3 regions of the Lutibacter holmesii genome follow, and region 1 is predicted to be linked to each of the others. Evidence: riboswitches for the same ligand, from Rfam matches in the RefSeq annotation. Region 1 holds a riboswitch; each other region holds the start of a gene.
What was found. Region 1 has a riboswitch for S-adenosylmethionine ahead of ACFQ5N_RS01065 (hypothetical protein). Riboswitches for the same ligand answer to the same signal wherever they lie in the genome.
Positions count from the first base shown of each region.

Region 2: another riboswitch for S-adenosylmethionine. It lies ahead of ACFQ5N_RS00300 (homocysteine S-methyltransferase family protein); the one in region 1 lies ahead of ACFQ5N_RS01065 (hypothetical protein).
Region 3: another riboswitch for S-adenosylmethionine. It lies ahead of thrA (bifunctional aspartate kinase/homoserine dehydrogenase I); the one in region 1 lies ahead of ACFQ5N_RS01065 (hypothetical protein).

Region 1 covers NZ_JBHTMV010000001.1:246,242-253,733, reverse strand. Annotated here, with positions in the region: gene ACFQ5N_RS01100 (hypothetical protein) at 24-548, shown strand; gene ACFQ5N_RS01095 (PepSY-associated TM helix domain-containing protein) at 553-1,110, shown strand; gene aroC (chorismate synthase) at 1,172-2,221, opposite strand; gene ACFQ5N_RS01085 (sulfite exporter TauE/SafE family protein) at 2,292-3,044, opposite strand; tRNA gene ACFQ5N_RS01080 (tRNA-Ser) at 3,145-3,229, shown strand; gene ACFQ5N_RS01075 (lipocalin-like domain-containing protein) at 3,323-3,751, opposite strand; SAM-I-IV-variant riboswitch at 4,056-4,153, shown strand; gene ACFQ5N_RS01070 (hypothetical protein) at 4,214-4,600, shown strand; SAM-I-IV-variant riboswitch at 4,603-4,701, shown strand; gene ACFQ5N_RS01065 (hypothetical protein) at 4,759-5,361, shown strand; gene ACFQ5N_RS01060 (hypothetical protein) at 5,365-5,616, shown strand; gene ACFQ5N_RS01055 (hypothetical protein) at 5,815-6,477, shown strand.
Region 2 covers NZ_JBHTMV010000001.1:67,030-74,521, forward strand. Annotated here, with positions in the region: gene nirB (nitrite reductase large subunit NirB) at 1-1,813, shown strand, start outside; gene nirD (nitrite reductase small subunit NirD) at 1,835-2,212, shown strand; gene ACFQ5N_RS00290 (DUF4202 domain-containing protein) at 2,237-2,821, shown strand; gene ACFQ5N_RS00295 (sensor histidine kinase) at 2,842-4,653, shown strand; SAM riboswitch class I at 4,737-4,839, shown strand; gene ACFQ5N_RS00300 (homocysteine S-methyltransferase family protein) at 4,897-5,898, shown strand; gene metH (methionine synthase) at 5,944-7,492, shown strand, end outside.
Region 3 covers NZ_JBHTMV010000001.1:26,922-34,413, forward strand. Annotated here, with positions in the region: gene fabD (ACP S-malonyltransferase) at 1-723, shown strand, start outside; gene ACFQ5N_RS00145 (DM13 domain-containing protein) at 841-1,269, shown strand; gene ACFQ5N_RS00150 (O-acetylhomoserine aminocarboxypropyltransferase/cysteine synthase family protein) at 1,667-2,947, shown strand; SAM riboswitch class I at 3,029-3,131, shown strand; gene thrA (bifunctional aspartate kinase/homoserine dehydrogenase I) at 3,225-6,617, shown strand; gene ACFQ5N_RS00160 (trans-sulfuration enzyme family protein) at 6,689-7,492, shown strand, end outside.

The sequences.
Region 1 (7,492 bases):
AATTGATTATTAAAAATACAACCATGAAAAAAATTTTAGTACTAATTACAATTAGTTTATGTATGTTTTCTTGTAAAACTGATACAAAGAAAGAAGAGAATTCTGTAAAATTAGAAACAGCAGAAATTGTTGAAACACCAATAATAACATTAGGTGAATTTGATACAAAAGCAGGTGATTTTGTAAGCAAAGAAATAAAAGTTCAAGGAATTGTAGATCACGTTTGTAAACACGGAGGTAAAAAAATTCTTTTAGTTACAGATGATGGTGATGCACATATTTTTTCAGAAGAAAGATTTGATGAAGCTTTAATGGGTAGTGAAATTACTGTAACTGGAGTTGTATTAGAAGAAAGAATTGATGAAGCCTATTTATTAAAAATGGAAGAAGACAATATTAAAAGTCATTCTGAAGGAAAATCTAACGAAGAACAATTTAACAGTAAAAAGAAACATCTTCAACAATACAGAGATCAAATGAAGGCCGACTCTACAGATCATATTTCTAATTATTCATTACAATATGTTTCACATACAACCATAGAATAATTGAATGAAACAATTGCGAAAATGGAGTAGAATCCTTCATAGAGATATTGGTTATTTTTTTATTGGAACCACCCTTATTTACGGGTTATCTGGAATTGCTTTAAATCATATGAGTGATTGGAACCCAAATTATTCCGTTGAAATAAATCGCTTTACAACTGCTGTAAATTTAGAAAAAACAGCTTCTATTAAAGAACATATTTTAACTTTACTAGATGAGGTTGACAATAGAGAGAATTATAAAAAACATTATTACCCAAGTGAACATAAGCTTAAAATATTTTTAAAAGGAGGTTCATCTATTGTTGTGAATACTAACAACGGAAAAGGATATGCTGAATATTTAAAAAGGAGACCCATTTTTTATGAAGTTAACTACTTACACTACAATCCTAACCGATTTTGGACCTGGTTTTCAGATATATTTGCAGGCGCACTTATACTGTTTGCAATAACATCTTTATTTATGGTAAAAGGTAAAAAAGGACTAAAAGGAAGAGGTGGTATTTATACTGCATTAGGTATTTTAATTCCTTTAATTTTCTTACTCTTAAACATATAAAAAAAGAGGTCATTTTGAAAAAATTCAAAATGACCTCTTTTTAATTATTTATAAGGTTTGCTTATTTATTCAACAGCATAAAATCTGTTAACACCATTGCTGCCATTGCTTCTACAATAGGTACCGCTCTAGGCACTACACAAGGATCGTGACGTCCTTTACCGTGCATTTCAACAATATTACCTTCTTTATCAATTGTTTGTTGTGCTTGCATAATTGTAGCTACTGGCTTAAAAGCTACACGAAAATAAATATCCATTCCATTACTTATTCCACCTTGAATACCTCCAGAAAGATTTGATTTAGTGCTTCCATCTTCATTAAAAATATCATTATGCTCACTCCCTTTCATTTTTGCTCCACAAAAACCACTTCCATATTCAAAACCTTTTACAGCATTAATAGAAAGCATTGCTTTTCCTAATTGCGCGTGCAATTTATCAAAAATAGGTTCACCAAGACCTACAGGAACATTTTGAATAACACACGTTACGGTTCCACCAATAGTATCACCTTGTTTTCTAATTGTGTCAATTTTTTCAATCATTTCCTTAGCTACTTCAGCATCAGGACAACGAACAATGTTATTTTCTGTTTCAGAAAAATCTAAATCTTGATACGGTTTTTCTAAAAACAAATCACCAACTGAAGACGTATATGCGTTTATTTTAATATCAGGAATTACTTGCTTTGCAACTGCACCACCAACAACCCAGTTTGCAGTCTCTCTTGCAGAAGTCCTTCCACCACCTCTATAGTCACGATTTCCATATTTCTTATCATAAGTATAATCTGCGTGAGAAGGTCTGTAAGAGTCCTTTATATGTGAATAATCATTAGAACGTTGATGCACATTTTCAATAATAAACCCTATAGAAGTTCCTGTTGTTTTACCTTCAAAAATACCAGATAAAAAACGTACTGCATCTGGTTCTTTACGTTGCGTTACAATTTTAGACTGACCAGGTTTTCTCCTGTCCATTTCTTTTTGAATAAACTCTAAATCAAGTTCTACTCCTGCAGGACAACCATCAATTACACCACCAATAGCTTCGCCATGAGATTCTCCAAAAGTTGTTATTGTAAATATTTTTCCGAATGAATTAGCCATATCATAAATTTAAGCAACAAATGTAAAAAAAAGAATCTTATTGAAGGTTGATTTGTTCTTTGAAATAAGTTTAAAAAAACCATAATTTAATTGCCATAATTACAATCATAACAATTAAAAACTTTTGAACCAAACCATCACCCTTTTTAACAGACCATCTACTTGCAAGCCAACCTCCTACTGCATTTCCAACTGCTAAAATAAGTCCAACTTTCCAATCAATTTTATCGTTATATGCAAATACGGCAACCGCAGCAAACGTGTAAATTAAGGCAACAGTTACTTTAATAGCATTACTTTTTACTAGTGATATATTATTTACAGAAGATAGAATAAGTAACATAATAAAACCAACACCTGCTTGAATGAAACCTCCATAAACACCAACAAAAAAGAACAACACGATACTAAGCCACAAATGTTTACCCGTTGTTTTTTCAATATCATGAACCGGCTTATACTTAGATTTTAAAATCATGTAAACCACAATAACCACCATAATAATGGCTAAAATTTTATTAAAGGTTTCCCCCTTAATATCTACAGCAATTTGTGCACCAATAAGAGAACCCACTAATGCTGAAATTCCAACATAAATACTAAACGGAAAAGTGATTACCCCTTTACTTTTAAAACCAGCAGTTGTAAATATATTTTGAAATAAAATTGCAATTCTATTGGTACCATTTGCCACATTTGGCGGCAAACCTAAAAAAATAAGAATCGGTAACGATAATAATGAGCCTCCACCGGCTAATGTATTTATTGCTCCGGCAACAAAACCAACAGCAATTAAAAGTATAATTTCTAATATAGAATCCATGTAATTATTTGAGGTTCAAAAGTAACAGAAAAAATATTAAAAAAAAGTGTAAAAATATTTTATCTAAAGAAAAAAACATTATATATTTGCAACCGCTAAAGGAGAAATGGCAGAGTGGTCGAATGCGGCAGTCTTGAAAACTGTTGAGGGTCACACCTCCGGGGGTTCGAATCCCTCTTTCTCCGCAAAATCAAAACCCTAACTATTGGTAATCAATAAGTTAGGGTTTTTTGATTTAAAAAATGTACGATTTATGTATTGTAACTTATTCTAACGTGCTAATTTAATCTTCTTAAATGATATGTTTCATAACCCGAATCATAACCATCATCATATCGATCACCCCAAGTTATAGTCTTTTCTGTTATTTTAACATCAACATATAGATCTGGAGATCTTGAAACTGATTCTCCATTGTAATAAGTCTCAGTTAAAGTAAGTATGTCACCTGTTAATGTGAAAGTACCAATAATATCTGTAACAGTACCGTCATCGTTATCATACCATAATTGCCTAAAAGCATCAGGGGAAATAAACTCGATTGTTGGAAATTTTTTTTCACCTTCTAATTCATCATATCCATCTTCAGCTATGCTATATAATTCCCATTCCCCAAAAATGGTTGATGAATCCTCTGATGATGTATCATCAGATTTTGAACAAGCACTAACTATAAGCACTAACGCTAGTAATATTGTTTTTTTCATAGTCTATTATTTTTATAAATTTAACCAACTCTATAATTGAATCTAGTGACATTTGTCATCATCTTGATCTTTTAATTAAAAAAATATACCCTTCAACAAAAAACAATCTTTTTTTAAATATATATAAAAATTATCTTTGGAAGATTTCTAGTTCTTTTTACTTTCAAACAATACCCCTACCCAATTTTCTAGGCAATTTTTCTTTTTACCCCATACACCTTTATATGCTGTGGGACCCTATTCACAGCCTATACAATAAAAAAAAATTTTAATTTTTTTATTTAAATTATAAACACTTACTTTGTAATATCATTACGAACTTCTTAATTGAAGTAGCAACCTGCAATAACAAGCGAAGGTGCTTTAACAATGAGCCATTACAAAGGAAAAAAATGTTTTAATATCCACTTATGTATCGCTTTTTTGTTTTCGGAATGTTTTACCATTAAAACATTAATTAACATGAACATTATTACGAAACCCACTTTTACCGCAACTGTTACTATTGGTATGCAATTCGGTTATTCTAAACAGTTTTATCAAAAATCAGAATTTGTTGGTATTCTTCAGAAATTTCAACAGCAACAAATTGCTGAAAGAAAGGTTTATTTGAGTGCTTGCATTTCTGAATGCGACCTTATTTTAAGCGGTCAAGTAGAACCTCATCTAAAATTAGATTTTATTAATTATCCAAAATTCCCTTTAGAAGAAAAACAGTTCAAATCTGAAATTGAGTTACTTGTAACTTCTTTAATGAATGAACTGGAACAAAACAGAATTGTTATTGTATATCACAATGAAACAAAAATGTTTGAAAAATCTAAAGAAATAGACCCAAGAATATTATAAACAACATACATCAAGAATCCTAAAAGAGGATACCAACCGATCAGGTTTACGACACGGTGGTTTCAGAGATGCGGAGCAATAGCTCAAATGTGATGAACAATTACACACTTATTCTGGCTTGATGTAACCCTATTAATCACTTAATAAATAGTTACAATATGCAAACACTTGTAAGAAACATTCAATTGAATTTCGCAACTAGCGAAAAAAAACTAACTGTAGGAAATTTAAGTCTACAGAAAAATTACATCAACATTTTAGAAACAGATCGTTTTAAAGAGAGAGGTTTTCTTTGCACCAAAGAAAACCCTTCTTTACAAACGCAATTTGATTTAACCGGAGCTAAGGACTGTCAGTTGATCAGTTTTGATAAGGACTTCAAATTTATGACGATTCAATATTATAGGAGTCACCAGGATGCTCCTTTTTCATTTCATATTACGGCACCTTATGTTCTGATACTTCCTGATACCCATAACCTACCTATTCAAAAAACCCATTTTATAGCCTTACTTAAATACCCTGCAATACGTGGTGCGCATCATATTTTTGCAACCGATGCTGAAAAGGTCGAGATTTTGGCAAAGAATCCTCATCGCTTTTATATCAGTGAATATGGCGTTTGGACCTTACCTGGTTCTGATAGGTTAGAAATACTCCGAGAAATTTATACGAATGCATTACAAGAGCAAAATGAAGTTTTGTGTCAACGTATTGATCAAGTCATAGAGCAATTAAAGGTATTACCTGAATATCAATAAAACATGACCAAACGCGCTTTAAATAATGCTAGAGAAAAAAATAATCGTGAGATTCCTAATTACGAAAATTGGGATAACGATTATATAGAGCAATACCAAATATTATTAATTGAATACTTAAAAAAAACAAGTCCTGAAAAACTCAATTTTAACCCAAACTTTATAGATATTATTGATGGAAGATTAAGATTTGGCTTAGCTAAACATTATGGAGTACTAAGTGTAGGTTTGACAAGTTTTTTAGAATATATTTAAATTAAATTATTTGCTTAAATAAAAAGTAGAAAATGGTATACAAGCAAGGATTTTTATTTAATTTTAATAAGCTCATTTCTTATTACCATTTTACTATAAGTTTGCATTTGAATTGAATCACAAAATAACAGTACAATACAAAGATGTTGCATTAATAAATTAAATATTATGAAACTAAAAGAGTTTTTCCAAACATTAGTGGCTCATAACCAAAATGTCGAGATATATTTCAAAGAAAATATTAGAGAGGCAATTTTTGGCTATAAAATAAATGATTTAGATTCAAACGCATCCTATGATAGATTTAGCGATTGTGATGCTAATTACAGTATTATGGATGAAATAAATAATGTATTTCTTGATTCTGATTTAATTGATCGCGGTGAAGGAGATACTTCTTATTTGTTAACACCTGATTCGTCTTGTATTAAAACAGCAGATTACTTTTATCCTGACTCTGACCAATTCTGGATTGAGAATAATGAATCAGAGTTTGACTTTGGAAAGATTGAATTACCTATCAATAAAATTTTAATCCAAAAAGATTACTGTAAATTTATGATATATGAAGAAAAAGAACTTAAAAAACATATTTCACCAGAACTATTCAAGGATTTTTCTACATTTTATAAATTATTATTGGAGGAATTTCAAGAAATGGAAATTGAGTTAGAAGTATTTAAAAGAGATGATACGTATATATCTTGTATTAATAGCATGAATGGAACATACACGGAAACCAATAAGTTTGTTTTATTAGATACATCTAATTTGGATATTTCTTTAGAGGATTTAAAAGCTATGCTTATTGAATCATTTAATATGGAAACTGAAAAAGTTGATAGTATCTTTTTAAATTAATAACTAAATGTACGCTACGAAGATTTAAATTAGTATTGATATCTAAAAACATCGATTTCATTTAAAACATTAAACATATGATTATTAAAGATGTATTTTGTCATTAGCAAAGTACGGACATAAAGTTGAATTATACTACGATGAAGACTTCTATGGTTGGAAATTAAACGATTTTAATTGCTCAAACAACCTATTGGAACAAGAAGTTAAAAATTATCGACGAGAATATTTGATGAAATTTGGAGTTCTTTCATTAGTGAAACAGGCAGCTCTACATTAATTAATAAAGGTGAACGTTACATCTCCTATATATTGCAAAAAATGGGACTAGTATCAAAACGGCAAACAACTTTGAACATAGGTCTGGGTTTGATGAAATATGGATTATAGATAATAATTGTACTTTTAGTTTTAAACAAATTTCATTGCCATTTTGACTTTATTTATATAGAAAAGAATTAAATAGTTTCTTAATTGAAGAGCAAACTAAATTAAAGAAAAGTATGACTAAAAAGTTATATAAAGACTTCTCCTTTTTTTTATAAAGAATTATTAAATACGATTAAAGAAATAACTATTGAATTAGAATTAAATACGTATAATAAAACACTGTTAGTAATATTATAAGTATTAAAGGAACATATACTGTAACCGAAGATTTTGAATTAAAGGACGAATCAAAAAAATAGATTTTACTTCTAAGGAGTTGATAAATTTACTTATTAACTGTTTTAATTTAATATGAAAAACGCAACCCAAATAATAATTTAAAATAAAAATTTGAAAATCATATTGTTAGATGTTTCTGTTTTAGACATCCCGATAGAAGATTTAAAATCTATTCTTGTTAAATTTTTTTAAAACATAAATACAAAAGGTAATCTTGATATTATTCTAAAAATAATTAGTGTCAAAATACTGAAATAAAACACAGTAAATTTACAACGTGATGCTGCATTTTAACTAAAAAAAATAAAATTTCAGGAAATATTGAGGCATTTAAATAATTTAATCA
Region 2 (7,492 bases), 180 kb from region 1:
GTTAGATGTAGAAATGTTAGTGGTGTCTGCAGGGATTCGTCCAAGAGATGAATTAGGAAAAACGTGTGGCTTAGAAATGGGTAACCGTGGTGGAATTGTTGTAAATAATAAAATGCAAACTTCAGATGAAGCAATTTATGCTATAGGAGAAGTTGCTTTGTATAATCAAATGATTTATGGTTTGGTGGCTCCTGGATATGATATGGCTGGTGTTGCAGTAGATCAAATTATTGGAAAATCAGAAACATTAATGCCAGTAGATATTGATATGTCTACCAAATTAAAGTTAATTGGTGTTGATGTGGCAAGTTTTGGAGAGCCTTTTATGCCTGCAACAAAAGGAAACTCAATTATTTTTGAAGATAAAACGCAGCATTTATATAAAAGAATCAATGTAAGTTTAGATGGAAAAACGTTATTAGGTGGAATTTTAGTTGGAGATGCTTCAGACTATAATATGCTACATCAAGTATATTTAAATGGAATGCCTATTCCAGAAGATTCTGCACAATTAATATTACCTGCAACAGAAGGTGGTGCTTTTGGTAGTGCTTTAGATTTACCAGACGAGGCTCAAGTTTGTTCTTGTGAAAGTGTTACAAAAGGTGCTATTTGCTCTTCAATTACAGATGGAGGTTGTAATAATTTGGCTGATGTAATTTCAGAAACCAAAGTAACAACAGGCTGCGGAGGTTGTAAGCCAATGGTAGTTGATTTGGTAAATGAAACATTAAAATCACTTGGAAAAGAAGTAAAAGAGACAATTTGTGAGCATTTTGAATATACGCGTCAGGAATTATTTGGAATAATTAAAGTAAAGAAATTAAAAACTTTTGATGAAGCTGTTGATGCTTGTGGAAAAGGTGATGGTTGCGAAATTTGTAAGCCTTTAGTTGCTTCAATTTTTGCCAGTTTGTACAATGATACAGCTAATAAAGAAGAAGTAATTCAAGATTCAAACGATAAGTTTTTAGCAAATATTCAACGTAACGGAACTTATTCTGTAGTGCCAAGAATTCCTGGTGGAGAAATTACACCAGAAAAATTAATTGTAATTGGTGAAGTTGGAAAAAAATACAATTTATATACAAAAATCACCGGAGGTCAGCGAATTGATTTATTTGGTGCGCAGTTAAAAGATTTACCTGCAATTTGGAAAGAACTAATTGATGCTGGTTTTGAAAGTGGACACGCGTATGGAAAATCATTACGAACTGTAAAAAGTTGTGTTGGTTCATCGTGGTGTAGGTATGGTATGGATGATAGTGTTGGTTTTGCCATTGAATTAGAAAGTAGGTATAAAGGTTTGCGTTCTCCGCATAAATTTAAAGGTGGAGTTTCTGCTTGTATTAGAGAATGTGCTGAGGCTCGTGGAAAAGACTTTGGAATTATAGCTGTTGAAGGTGGTTGGAATTTATATGTTGGTGGAAACGGTGGAGCAACTCCTCGTCACGCACAATTATTAGCTGAACAAATAGATAATGAAACGGTTATAAAATATTTAGATAGATTTTTTATGTATTATATAAGAACCGCTGCGCCGTTAATGCGAACTTCAACGTGGTTAGATAAGTTAGAAGGTGGAATTGAGCAGTTGAAAAAAATAGTAATTGATGATAGCTTAAATATTGTAAAAGAATTAGAAACTGAAATGCAAGATTTAGTAGATGCTTACCAATGTGAGTGGAAACAAGCTATTGAAAATGACGATATGGTTTCAAGATTTCAACATTTTGTAAATTCTGAAGCAACAGATGATAATATTGTGTTTGTTCCAATGAGAGAGCAAAAACAACCTTCAGCTTGGAATTAATTTAAACAAAACTAAAAAAAAATGGATACAATTTTAAATAAATATAGCACAGTTAAAGAAAGTGACGTTAAGGTTTGGTTTAAGGCTGCAGAGGTTGATAAATTTGCTAAAAATGGCGGCGCTTGTGTAAAATATAAAGATTTGCAAATTGCAGTTTTTAATTTTGAAAGAAGAAATAAATGGTACGCGTGTCAAAATTTATCTCCTGAGAAAAAAGAAAATGTATTGTCACGTGGTATGATTGGTGATGCTTCCGGAATTCCCAAAGTTGCTTGTCCGTTGCATAAAAAAACATTTTCATTAGAAACGGGTGAAAATTTAAACGGAGATTTGGCTCCAATTGCAACTTATCCTGTGAAAATAGAAGACAACTTTGTGTATATCGGATTTTCTGAATAGATTTGGTTTTTTAATAAACCACTTATGCAGTTAGAAAAATTCAAAAAAGCGATTAAATTATTTAATGAAGCAAATTCATTAGATCCAAACAAGGAATTGTATAATGGAATAGAATTTCCGAAGGAATTACTGTATGCGGTAAGAATGTCTGAGAAATTAAATAAGTTCGCTCCAAATTCATCTGAAGCATTGCAATTAGCGGTTTGTTGTCAGCATATTTGTAGATGGGAAATACCTAGAGATTCTTATGAAATGAACAGAGTTGGGTATTTAACTTGGCGAAAAGATTTGAAAGATTTTCACGCAAAAAAAGCTGGAGATATTTTAAAAGAATGCGGGTATTCTCAAGAAATTATTGATGAGGTTGCATTTTTATTGTTAAAAAAACAATTAAAAAAGAATGCAGATACGCAAACATTAGAAGATGTGGTGTGTTTAGTGTTTTTAGAATTTTATTTTGCTAAATTTTCTGAAAAATATGCCGAAGAAAAGTTGATTGATATTATTCAAAAAACATGGAAAAAAATGTCTGAAAAAGGACATAAAGCAGCTCTGGAATTAGAGCTTTCAGAACCTACTTTAGCTTTAATTACAAAAGCACTTAGTTAAATTAGTGGTCAACTTTTTTTATGAGTGAATCAAATAATGTATCATTAGATAATTCAACCTTTTATAAATTTAGAAGGTTATATTTAATGGCATTTTTGTTAATTGCGGCATCAATATTTGTAGCTCAAATTTTAATTCAAAGGCATTTAAATTCTCAGTTAAACGATTCTCGAATTATCAATATTGCTGGGCGTCAACGTATGTTAAGTCAAAAGTTGGTGAAGGAATCGTTGTTCTTATTAGGCGCTACTAAAAGTGAGCATCTAAAAATAGTTGAGGTTATAAAAAAAAGTAACCAAACGTTTTTAGTGTCGCATCAAAATTTACAAAATGAATTAAGCGAATTGGCTGAGCTAACTAAAAGTAGCCCTGAATTAATAACATTGTTTAAAGAAATTGATTCAGATCATCAGCAAATTGTAAATTCTTGCAAAGCCATTGTTTATTTAATTACTGAAAGTCCTGGTACTGCACCTAAATCACTTCAAAAATACATTTCAAGTTTAAAAGAATCCGAAGGGCCTTTTTTAAATAAAATGAATGAAATTGTATTTAAATACGATGAAATTAGTCAGCAAAAAGTTAGAGAGTTAAAACAGAAAGAATATATTTTACTGGTTATTTCTCTTCTAATTTTATTGTTTGAAATGCTGTTTTTGTTTAAGCCAATTTCAATTCACATAAAAAATGTAATTAGAGATTTAATAGCTACAAGAAAAGAAGCGCAAGATAAAGCTCAAAAAATTGAAGAATTGTATATTGCAAAGGAAGCTTCATTACAAGAATTAAAAGGGCTTAATTATGCATTAGATAATGCAGCGTTGTTTGTAAGTGTTGCTCAAGACGGATCAATAGTTTATATGAGTAAAAAGTTTCAAACGCTATTGGGAATTGATACCGTTAAAGATGAAAAAGCTTATTTAGAAGAATTATTGTTGTTAGATGGAGAAGAGCAGCAAGCTGTAAAAGAGTTGTTAAAAGGTAAAAGAAGATCTATTTGGGTTGGTGAGTTAGAAATGGCAACCAAGAAAAATCAAAGTTTGTGGTTGGAAATGTCTATAATTCCAATGAATCAATTGAGAAATAACCAGCAGGTTTTAATTTTATGTACAGACATAACAAAACGAAAAGAGTCACAAAGTGAAATTGATATTTTAAATGAAGAGCGTTTTACAGAGCAAGTAAATCGTCAAAAAACACAAGCAAGTCAAATTGTTGAGGCGCAAGAAGAGGAGAGAAAGCGAATTGCAAAAGATATTCACGACGGCATTGGGCAAATGTTAACGGCTTTAAAATTTAATATAGAATCTATTAATGCTAAAAATGTTGAAGGAACAGCTGTTAAAGTAAGTAAACTAAAAGAATTGTTAGGGAATTTAATTAAAGAAGTGCGTGCAGTTACGTTTAATTTAACACCTCCTGAGTTGGTTGACTATGGTATTGTGCCTACAATTCAAAAACTAACAGAGCGTTTGGCTAGCTTTACTGGAAAAGAAATTTTCTTTGAAAATAAAACCGATTTTAAAGGTAGGTTTGACTCTTTGGTAGAAACCAATTTATATAGAGTTGTTCAAGAAGCTGTAAATAATTCATTAAAATATGCCGAAGCCAATTATATTTTGGTTTCAATTAGTCATTCCAATCAAGTTTTAAGCATTGTAATTGATGATGATGGGAAAGGTTTTGATGCAGAAAAATTATTAGCCGAAAAGAGTGAAGCCGGAATGGGATTGTTTTTTATGAAAGAACGAATAAGTTATGTGAATGGGCGAATTTTTATCAATTCTTCAAAAAATAATGGAACGCGTATTACAATTAATATAAACTTGTGAAATTCTTGAATATTATAGAACAGTTGTTTGTAATTCAAAAGAATATGCCGTTTATTTGCACAAAGTTCATAAACATACTTAATTAGTTATTAAGAAAGGCTGAGGGAATAGACCTGTTGAAGCCTTAGCAACCCTTTAAAGCTAAAGAAGGTGCTACGTTCTACCATTAAAATGGACAGATAACACCTACTTTTATAGTAATGCCACTTAATAACTTCCGACTGTTTATGTAAAAACAACAAAATGGAAGATATCCGAAATACATTAAAAAATAAAATCCTTGTTCTTGACGGAGCTATGGGAACTATGATTCAACAGTATAAATTTACTGAAGAAGATTATAGAGGTGAAAAATTTAAAGATTTCAATGTTTCAGTAAAAGGAAATAATGATATGCTTTCAATTACCCAACCTGAAGCTATTAAAACCATTCACGGGAAATATTTAGAAGCGGGAGCTGATATTATTGAAACCAATACATTTTCAAGTACAACCATTGCAATGGCTGATTATGAAATGGAAGATTATGTATATGAATTGAATTTTGAATCAGCTAAAATTGCCAAAGAAGTAGCTGATGAATACACGGCCAAAAATCCAAATAAACCTCGTTTTGTTGCTGGTTCAATTGGACCAACAAACCGTACGGCAAGTATGTCTCCAGATGTAAATGACCCAGGTTTTAGAGCGGTAACTTTTGACGATTTAAGAGTTGCATACAAACAGCAAGTTGAAGCGTTAATTGATGGTGGTGTTGATATATTGTTGGTTGAAACTGTTTTTGATACGTTAAATGCAAAAGCAGCCTTATTTGCTATTGAAGAAGTGAAATCTGAAAGAAATATAGATATTCCAATAATGTTAAGTGGAACAATTACAGATGCAAGTGGAAGAACCTTATCTGGTCAAACTGCAGAAGCATTTTTAATTTCAGTTTCACACATTCCTTTATTAACAGTTGGATTTAATTGTGCTTTAGGAGCAAAACAATTAACACCACATTTAGAAGTGTTATCTCAAAAAGCGGAGTTTGGAGTGTCTGCACATCCAAATGCAGGATTACCAAATGCTTTTGGTGAATACGATGAAACTCCAGATCAAATGGCTGGCCAAATAAAAGAATACTTAGAAAAAGGGTTGATAAATATTATTGGTGGATGTTGCGGAACAACTCCAGCACATATAAAAGCAATTGCAGAGGTGGCTGAAGATTTTGAGCCTCGTAAAGTTGATTCAAAAAATTAAATTTTCGTCATTCTGAACTTGATTCAGAATCTCATACTTATTAGAATGAATTCAGAAAAAAAATATTTAAAACTATCAGGACTTGAGCCTTTAGTAATTACTCCAGAAAGTAATTTTATAAATGTTGGAGAACGTACCAATGTTGCCGGTTCTCGTAAGTTTTTACGATTGATAAAAGAAGAGAAATTTGATGAAGCGCTAGCAATTGCTCGTCATCAAGTAGATGGTGGTGCGCAAATTATTGACATAAATATGGACGATGGTTTGCTAGATGGAAAAGAAGCAATGGTTCGTTTTATGAATTTAATTGCTGCTGAACCAGATATTGCTCGTGTGCCTATTATGGTAGATAGCTCTAAGTGGGATATTATTGAAGCTGGTTTACAAGTTGCGCAAGGTAAATGTGTAGTGAATTCTATTAGTTTAAAAGAAGGAGAAGCGCAGTTTATTGAGCATGCCAAAAAAATAAAAATGTACGGTGCAGCTGTTATTGTAATGGCTTTTGATGAAGTTGGGCAAGCTGATAACTATGATAGAAGAATAGAAATAGCAAAACGGTCGTACGATGTTTTGGTTGATAAAGTAGGTTTCCCTTCGGAAGATATAATTTTTGACTTAAATATATTTCCTGTTGCAACCGGAATGGAAGAGCACAGAAGAAATGCGATAGATTTTATTGAAGCTACTCGTTGGGTTCGCGAGAATTTGCCAAACGTTAATGTTAGTGGAGGTGTAAGTAATGTATCTTTTTCTTTTAGAGGAAACAATGCAGTACGTGAGGCAATGCATTCGGTATTTTTATATTATGCAATTAAAGCAGGTATGAATATTGGAATTGTAAATCCTGCCATGTTGGAAGTTTATGATGATATTCCAAAGGATTTATTAGAACATGTTGAAGATGTTATTTTAGATAGAAGAGAAGATGCTACCGAACGTTTATTAGATTTTGCCGAAAGTGTAGTAAGCACATCAAAAGAGCGTAAAGTTGATTTAAGTTGGAGGCAAAAACCATTGCAAGAGCGTATTACACATGCTTTAGTAAAAGGTTTAGATGAATATATTGTTGAAGATGTAGAAGAAGCAAGATTAGAAGCTTCAAAGCCAATAGAAGTTATTGAAGGTAACTTAATGATTGGGATGAATGTTGTTGGAGATTTATTTGGTTCAGGTAAAATGTTTTTACCACAGGTAGTGAAATCTGCTCGTGTTATGAAAAAAGCTGTTGCTTACTTGTTGCCTTTTATTGAATTAGACAAAGGAGGTGATAGTCAGTCAAACGGAAAAATTTTATTGGCAACTGTAAAAGGAGATGTGCACGATATTGGTAAAAATATTGTAGGTGTTGTGTTGGGTTGTAATAATTATGATGTAGTAGATTTAGGAGTAATGGTAGCTCCAGAAAAAATTATTCAAGCAGCAAAAGATGAAAATGTTGATGCTATTGGTTTAAGTGGTTTAATTACACCTAGTTTAGATGAAATGGTGTATTTAGCTAAGGAAATGGAGCGTCAAAATTTTGAAGTCCCTTTATTAATTGGAGGTGCAACAACTTCAAAAGCTCATACCGCCGTTAAAATAGATACGCAATATA
Region 3 (7,492 bases), 220 kb from region 1:
CAAACAAAAGTAACACAGCCAGCAATTTTTTTACATTCAGTAATTTTAGCAAAAGTTTTAGGTGATGATTTTAAACCAGAAATGGTTGCAGGTCATTCTTTAGGTGAACTTTCTGCATTGGTGGCAAATGATGTTTTAACTTTTGAAGATGGCTTGAAATTAGTATCTAAAAGAGCTTTAGCTATGCAAAAGGCTTGTGAAGTTCAAGAATCTACTATGGCAGCTGTTTTAGGTTTAGAAGACGCTGTTGTTGAAGAAATTTGTGCAAGTGTTGATGGTGTTGTGGTTGCTGCAAACTACAATTGTCCTGGGCAATTAGTAATTTCTGGAGAGATTTCAGCAATTGATAAAGCTTGTGAATTATTAACAGAAAAAGGAGCAAGACGCGCTTTAAAATTACCTGTAGGTGGGGCGTTTCACTCTCCATTAATGGAACCTGCACGTGAAGAATTAGCTGCTGCAATTGAAGCAACAATTTTTAGTGAGCCTACTTGCCCAGTTTATCAAAATGTTGTGGCAAAAGCAGTAACAAGTCCTGCAGAAATTAAAGAAAATTTAATTTCTCAATTAACAGCACCAGTACGTTGGACACAATGTGTACAAGCGATGATTGCTGATGGTGGTACAGAGTTTGTTGAAGTTGGTCCAGGTAAAGTATTACAAGGGTTAATGCGTAAAATAGATAGATCTGTTGCTGCAAGCGGAGCATCTTTTTCTGCATAAAAAAAACTTATAAAAATTTATAGCCTCTGACTTGTCAGAGGCTTTTTTTTTGAAATTAATTGGTGTGTTTTGTAAGTAATGAGCGTTAGCGTAGACTAAAAAGTGAAAATAGATACAATGAGAAAAATAGTTACATTACTTTTTTTAGGTTTTTTATTAGTGAGTTGCACTACTAATGATGATGATTTAAGTTTAGATGCGAACGCTGAAATACTGATAGAAGAAGCAGAGAATTCAACTACTGTTTTATTTTCAGGTGATTTTGTTTCTGCAGCACATCCAACTTCAGGAATGGCAACAGTGAGTAGTGACGGTTCTACGTTAAATTTCACCAATTTTAAAACAGACGATGGTCCTAAATTATTGGTATATTTATCTACAGATCCGAACGCTTCGGAATTTGTTGATTTGGGTGATTTAAAAGGGATTGAAGGTGATTATTCTTATGCAATTCCAGAAGGAACAGATATTGTAAAGTATAAATTTGTGAATATTTGGTGTGTAGATTTTTCAGTAGGTTTTGGTCATGCTGAATTAAAAAATTAAGTAACAATTGTTGCGTATTAAAAAAAAGTAGTTACATTTGTAGCAGTAAAAAACGAAAAAATGACAATTAAGTTTAATAAAATGCGTAGAATGATGTGTAAAATTTACACTGAGGCTGCTATTGTTTAAAACTTAATAACATAAACATATAGGAACCTCTGAGAAATCAGAGGTTTTTTTTTACAAATATAATTAAAAAATGAAGTTTACTTTCCAAAAATCAATGACAAACCAAGGTATAATGTGTATGCGAATGATGCGTAACACAATGATATGGTATTGCCAAAAATAAATGGAAATTAAAATCTAAATAGATAAAAGTCCCTTTGGTAATACCTAAAACCAAAGGGACTTTTTTATTTAAATTTTAAAAAAACATAGACAAAAAAATACAATTATGAGTACTCAAAATATTTCAACACAAGCATTACACGCAGGACACGACACAAACGACACATTAGGAACAAGAGCAGTTCCAATTTACCAATCATCATCATACGTGTTTGATGATACAGAACACGCGGCTAATTTATTTTCATTAAAAGAATTAGGGTTTATTTATACACGATTAAATAACCCAACAAATGATATTTTACAAAAACGTTTAGCCGCAATTGAAGGCGGTATTGGAGCCGTTGTATTTGCATCTGGAACGTCAGCTATTTCTACAGGATTATTAACCTTATTAAAAGCAGGAGATCATATTGTTGCTTCAAGTAGTTTATACGGTGGAACATACACATTGTTAAGTGTAACATTGCCAAGATTGGGAATTACAACTACGTTTGTTGATGCTTCTAATCCTGAAAATTTTAAAAATGCAGTACAAGACAATACAAGAGCATTTTTTGTAGAATCTTTAGGGAATCCAAAATTAGATGTGCTAGATATTGAAGCTATTGCAGCACATTCAAAAGCAGCTGGCGTACCTTTTATTGTTGATAATACAGTAGCAAGTCCGGCGTTATTAAATCCAATTAAGCATGGTGCTAATTTAGTAATTCATTCATTAACAAAATATATTGGCGGACAAGGAAATTCTTTAGGAGGAGCCATTATTGATGCTGGTACTTTTGATTGGACCAATGGAAAATTTCCTGAGTTTACTGAGCCATCGGCAGGATACCACGGTTTGGTTTATAGTGAAGCTTTAGGAGCAGCAGCATTTACGTTTAAATTAATTTTAGAAGGATTGCGTGATTTTGGAGGAGCTTTAAGCCCGTTCAATGCGTTTCAAATAATTCAAGGATTAGAAACCTTACCAGTACGTATCAAACAGCACAGTGCAAATGCATTAGAATTGGCGCAATGGTTAGAAAGTAGAGAAGAAGTTGCTTGGGTAAATTATCCTGGTTTAGAAAGTAGTAAGTACAATGCTTTAGCTAAAAAATATTTACCTAAGGGGCAAAGCGGATTGGTAACTTTTGGTTTAAAAGGTGGTTTTGAAGCTGCTAAAAAAGTAACTGATGCAACTAAAATATTTTCGTTATTAGCAAATATTGGTGATACCAAATCATTAATAATTCATCCGGCAAGCACAACACATCAACAATTAACTGAAGAGCAGCAAGTATCTTCAGGTGTTACACAAGATTTAATTAGATTATCAGTTGGTTTAGAAGATGTTGAAGATTTAAAAAACGATTTAAAAGAAGCGTTTGTAAAAGCAAGTGAATAAGAAGGTTAATTTATTAAAAAACTATTGTACGAGAAATTTTTATTGCGTTAATTTGCAATCAGTTCATAAACTTATTGACTATTGTTATCAAGAAAGGCAGAGGGAATAGACCCGTTGAAGCCTTAGCAACCCTTTGTTTTTATAAAGAAGGTGCTAAATTCTACCCATTACGGATAGATAACTTAACGAAATTACTTCAAGTGATTTTCTGCATTTCTCATAACAATAATTTTTTAAGTACAAACAAGCCTGAAAAGGAAGTTATTTTAAATAATTATTGATGAATCAATTAAAACACATAACCCTCACTAATTTTATTTCTGAAAAAGGAATAAAAAATGAACGTATTCAACTTTCCTACGAAGTGTTTGGAAAGGAGTTGCATTCTGCGCCTATAATTTTGGTAAATCATGCATTAACTGGTAACAGTAATGTGGCTGGTGAAAATGGTTGGTGGATTGATGTTGTTGGTGAAAACAGAGTAATTGATACCAATTTTTATACAATAATTTCATTCAATATTCCTGGGAATGGATACGATGGTTTTGTAATTGAAAATTACAAAGATTTTGAAGCACGTGATATGGCAAACATCTTTTTATTAGGGTTAAAAGCTTTAAAAATTGATGGATTGTATGCCTTAATTGGTGGTTCTTTAGGTGGTGGAATTGCCTGGGAAATGGCAGTGATAAACCCTAATATTACAAAACATTTAGTGTTAGTGGCAACCGATTGGAAATCTACAGATTGGTTAATTGCAAACTGTCAAATTCAAGAGCAATTTTTAACAAATTCAAGCAATCCTGTGCATGATGCACGTATGCACGCTATGTTGTGTTACAGAACTCCTGAGTCATTTAAAGAACGTTTTCATCGTTCAAAAAATAATGATTTAGAGATTTTTAATGTAGAAAGTTGGTTGTTACATCACGGGAAAAAATTGCAGGAGCGTTTTCAGTTGTCAGCATATAAATTAATGAACCAACTGTTAAGATCTATTGATGTTACAAAAGGTAGAGATGCACACGTGTTAGATAGTATTAAAGCTAATATTCATATTGTAGGTGTTGATTCAGATTTGTTTTTTACGGCTGAAGAAAATAAAGAAACACACAAAAAATTGGCTTTAACGCATCCAAATGTTACGTACAATGAAATTAATTCGGTACACGGACACGATGCATTTTTAATAGAATACAAGCAATTAGGAAAAATTATAGAACCTATTTTTAATAAAAGTTCTAAAAATAAAAATATGAAAGTAGTAAAGTTTGGAGGGAAATCGTTAGCAAACGGTAAAGGTTTAAATAGTGTTTTAGATATTATTGAAACTAAAATTAAAAATAACGAAAAAATAGCTGTTGTTGTTTCAGCAAGAGGTAAAACTACCGATCATTTAGAGTCTATTTTAGAAAAAGCAAAAAGTAGTTTGCCTTATATAGAAGAATTTGAATTGGTGAAAAATTACCAATTAGATGCAGCTGCTGATGTTGATTTATCTGCAGAGTTTCAACTGTTAGATGAAATATTTAGAGGGGTAAATTTATTAGGTGATTATAGCCAAAAAGTAAAAGATCAAGTACTTTCGCAAGGAGAACTAATGGCGGCAAAAACAATTGCATTTTTGTTAAATAAGCAAGGAGTAAATGCTACGGTTGCAGATACAAGACAATTGATTAGAACAAACAATCAGTTTGGAAACGCTCAGCCTTTTGAAACAACTTCTGAAGAAAATGTAGTTGAATATTTTAGAACCCAGCCTGAAAATACTACGCAAATTATTACCGGTTTTATTGGTTCAAGTTTGCAAGGTGAAACAACTACTTTAGGAAGAAATGGAAGTAATTATACAGCTTCATTAATTGCCAACTTTTTAAATGCTGCTGAATTTCAAAATTACACGCACGTCGATGGAGTTTACACGGCAAACCCTGATTTGGTGGAGAATGCTCAAAAAATTGAAAAGTTAAGTTATCAAGAAGCCAATGAAATGGCCAACTTTGGAGCAAATATTTTACATGCAAAAACAATTATTCCATTAATTGAAAAAAATATTCCGTTAAGAATATTAAATACGTTTAATAATGATAATACAGGAACGCTTATAGGCTCTGAAACAGAACGTGGAGGAATTAAATCTTTGTCTGTTGATCAAGATGTGGCTTTGGTAAATTTAATTGGTAGAGGTTTATTAGGTAAAGTTGGTGTAGACGGTCGAATTTTTGGTGCTTTAGGAAAAGAGAAAATTAGCGTGAGTATTATTTCGCAAGGTTCTTCAGAAAGAGGAATTGGGTTTATTGTTGATGCGAAAGACGGATATAAAGCTAAAAAAGTTTTAGAAGAAGAGTTTAAAAATGAGTTTCAAAATAAAGATGTAAGTCAAATATATGTAACTGAAAATGTGTCGGTTATTTCAATTGTTGGGCAAAGTTTACATTCTTTCAATCAACCATACAGCGCATTAATTAAAAACCATATTACACCAATATTAATTAATAATACGGTTACTGGAGAAAATGTATGTTTGGTTGTAAAACAAACCGATTTAAACAAAGCGGTAAATGTGGTACACGGTGAAATTTTTGGAGTTTCAAAAAATATAAACATAGCTGTTTTTGGAAAAGGATTGGTTGGCGGAACGTTAATTAACCAAATTTTAAAGAGTAAAGAAACTATTATAAAAAGAAAGAACATTAACTTAAATATTTTTGCAGTTGCTAACTCGTCAAAAGTATTATTGAATAAAAATGGTGTTTCAGAAAGTTGGGAAAATGATTTGAAAGAGGCTACCGTTGAAAACAATGTTCAAACAATTATTAATTACGCAGAGGAAAATCATTTAGAAAATTTAATTGCTGTTGACAATACAGCAAATAGTGCTTTTGTTCAAAATTATATTGATTTGGTTGAAAACGGATTCGATTTAATTTCGTCAAATAAAATTGCAAATACTTTAGACTATGAGTTTTATAAAGAGTTGCGTAAAAAATTAAAAGAGAATAAAAAAGCATATTTATACGAAACCAATGTTGGCGCAGGTTTGCCATTAATTGATACCATAAAATTATTGCATGATTCAGGTGAAAATATCACACAAATTAGAGGTGTATTCTCTGGTTCATTAAGTTATTTATTTAACAATTTTTCAGTGCAAGACAGGCCTTTTAGTGAAGTGTTAAAAGAAGCAATTGAAAATGGGTATACAGAACCTGATCCGCGTGAAGATTTATGTGGAAACGATGTTGGACGTAAATTATTAATTTTAGCACGTGAACTTGACTTGCAAAATGAGTTTGAAGATGTAAAAATTGAAAATTTAATTCCTGAAGATTTAAGAGAAGGTTCTTCGGAAGAATTTTTAGGGAAATTAGCAGAAATGAATGCGCCTTATAAGGCAATAAAAGATGCACAAAAAGAAGGTCACGTATTAAGATATATTGGTGATTTGTCAGGAGATTTACAGCAAGATAAAGGTGTGTTAGAAGTAAAATTAATTTCAGTTCCTGCAAATAGTGCTTTGGGTCAAATTCAAGGTGCCGATGCAATTTTTGAAGTATTTACAGAATCATACGGAGAAAAACCAATTGTTATTCAAGGTGCCGGAGCCGGAGCAGCAGTTACCGCAAGAGGTGTATTTGGAGATATTTTACGATTGGCAGAAAAAAATTAAACATAAAAACAATAAACCTCACAGGTTTTAAAACTTGTAAGGTTTAAAATTAACTAACAACTACTTACTAAATGGATCATAAAAATTTTGAAACAGAAGCAATACGTACGCAAATTGAACGATCTCAATTTCAAGAACATACAACACCAATGTATGTAACTTCAAGCTTTGTATTTGATGATGCTGAAGATATGAGAGCTTCATTTACTGAAGAAAAAATTAAAAATATTTATTCGCGTTATAGCAATCCTAATACATCTGAATTTGTTGAAAAAGTGATGAAGATGGAAGGTGCAGAAGACGGGTATGCGTTTGCTTCAGGTATGGCGGCTATTTATTCAACCTTTGCTGCGTTGTTAAGTAGTGGTGATCATATTGTATCTGCTCGTTCAATTTTTGGTTCAACACATACATTGTTTACAAAGTATTTTCCGAAATGGAATATTTCAACGTCTTATTTTGATATTAATAATCCTGCTGAGATTGAAGCATTAATTACGCCTTCAACAAAAATATTATATGCAGAATCTCCAACAAATCCTGGAGTTGATATTATAGATTTAGAGTTGTTAGGTGCCATTGCAAAAAAGCATAATTTATTATTAATTATTGATAACTGTTTTGCAACACCTTACATTCAGCAGCCTATAAAATATGGTGCTGATTTAGTAGTGCATTCGGCTACAAAATTAATGGATGGACAAGGAAGAGTTTTAGGAGGAGTTGCAGTTGGAAAGGCAGAATTAATTCGTGAAATTTATTTGTTTGCCAGAAATACAGGGCCGTCTTTATCGCCATTTAACGCTTGGACATTGAGTAAAAGTTTGGAAACATTGGCAGTTCGTGTAGAAAAACATTGTGAAAACGCATTAAAA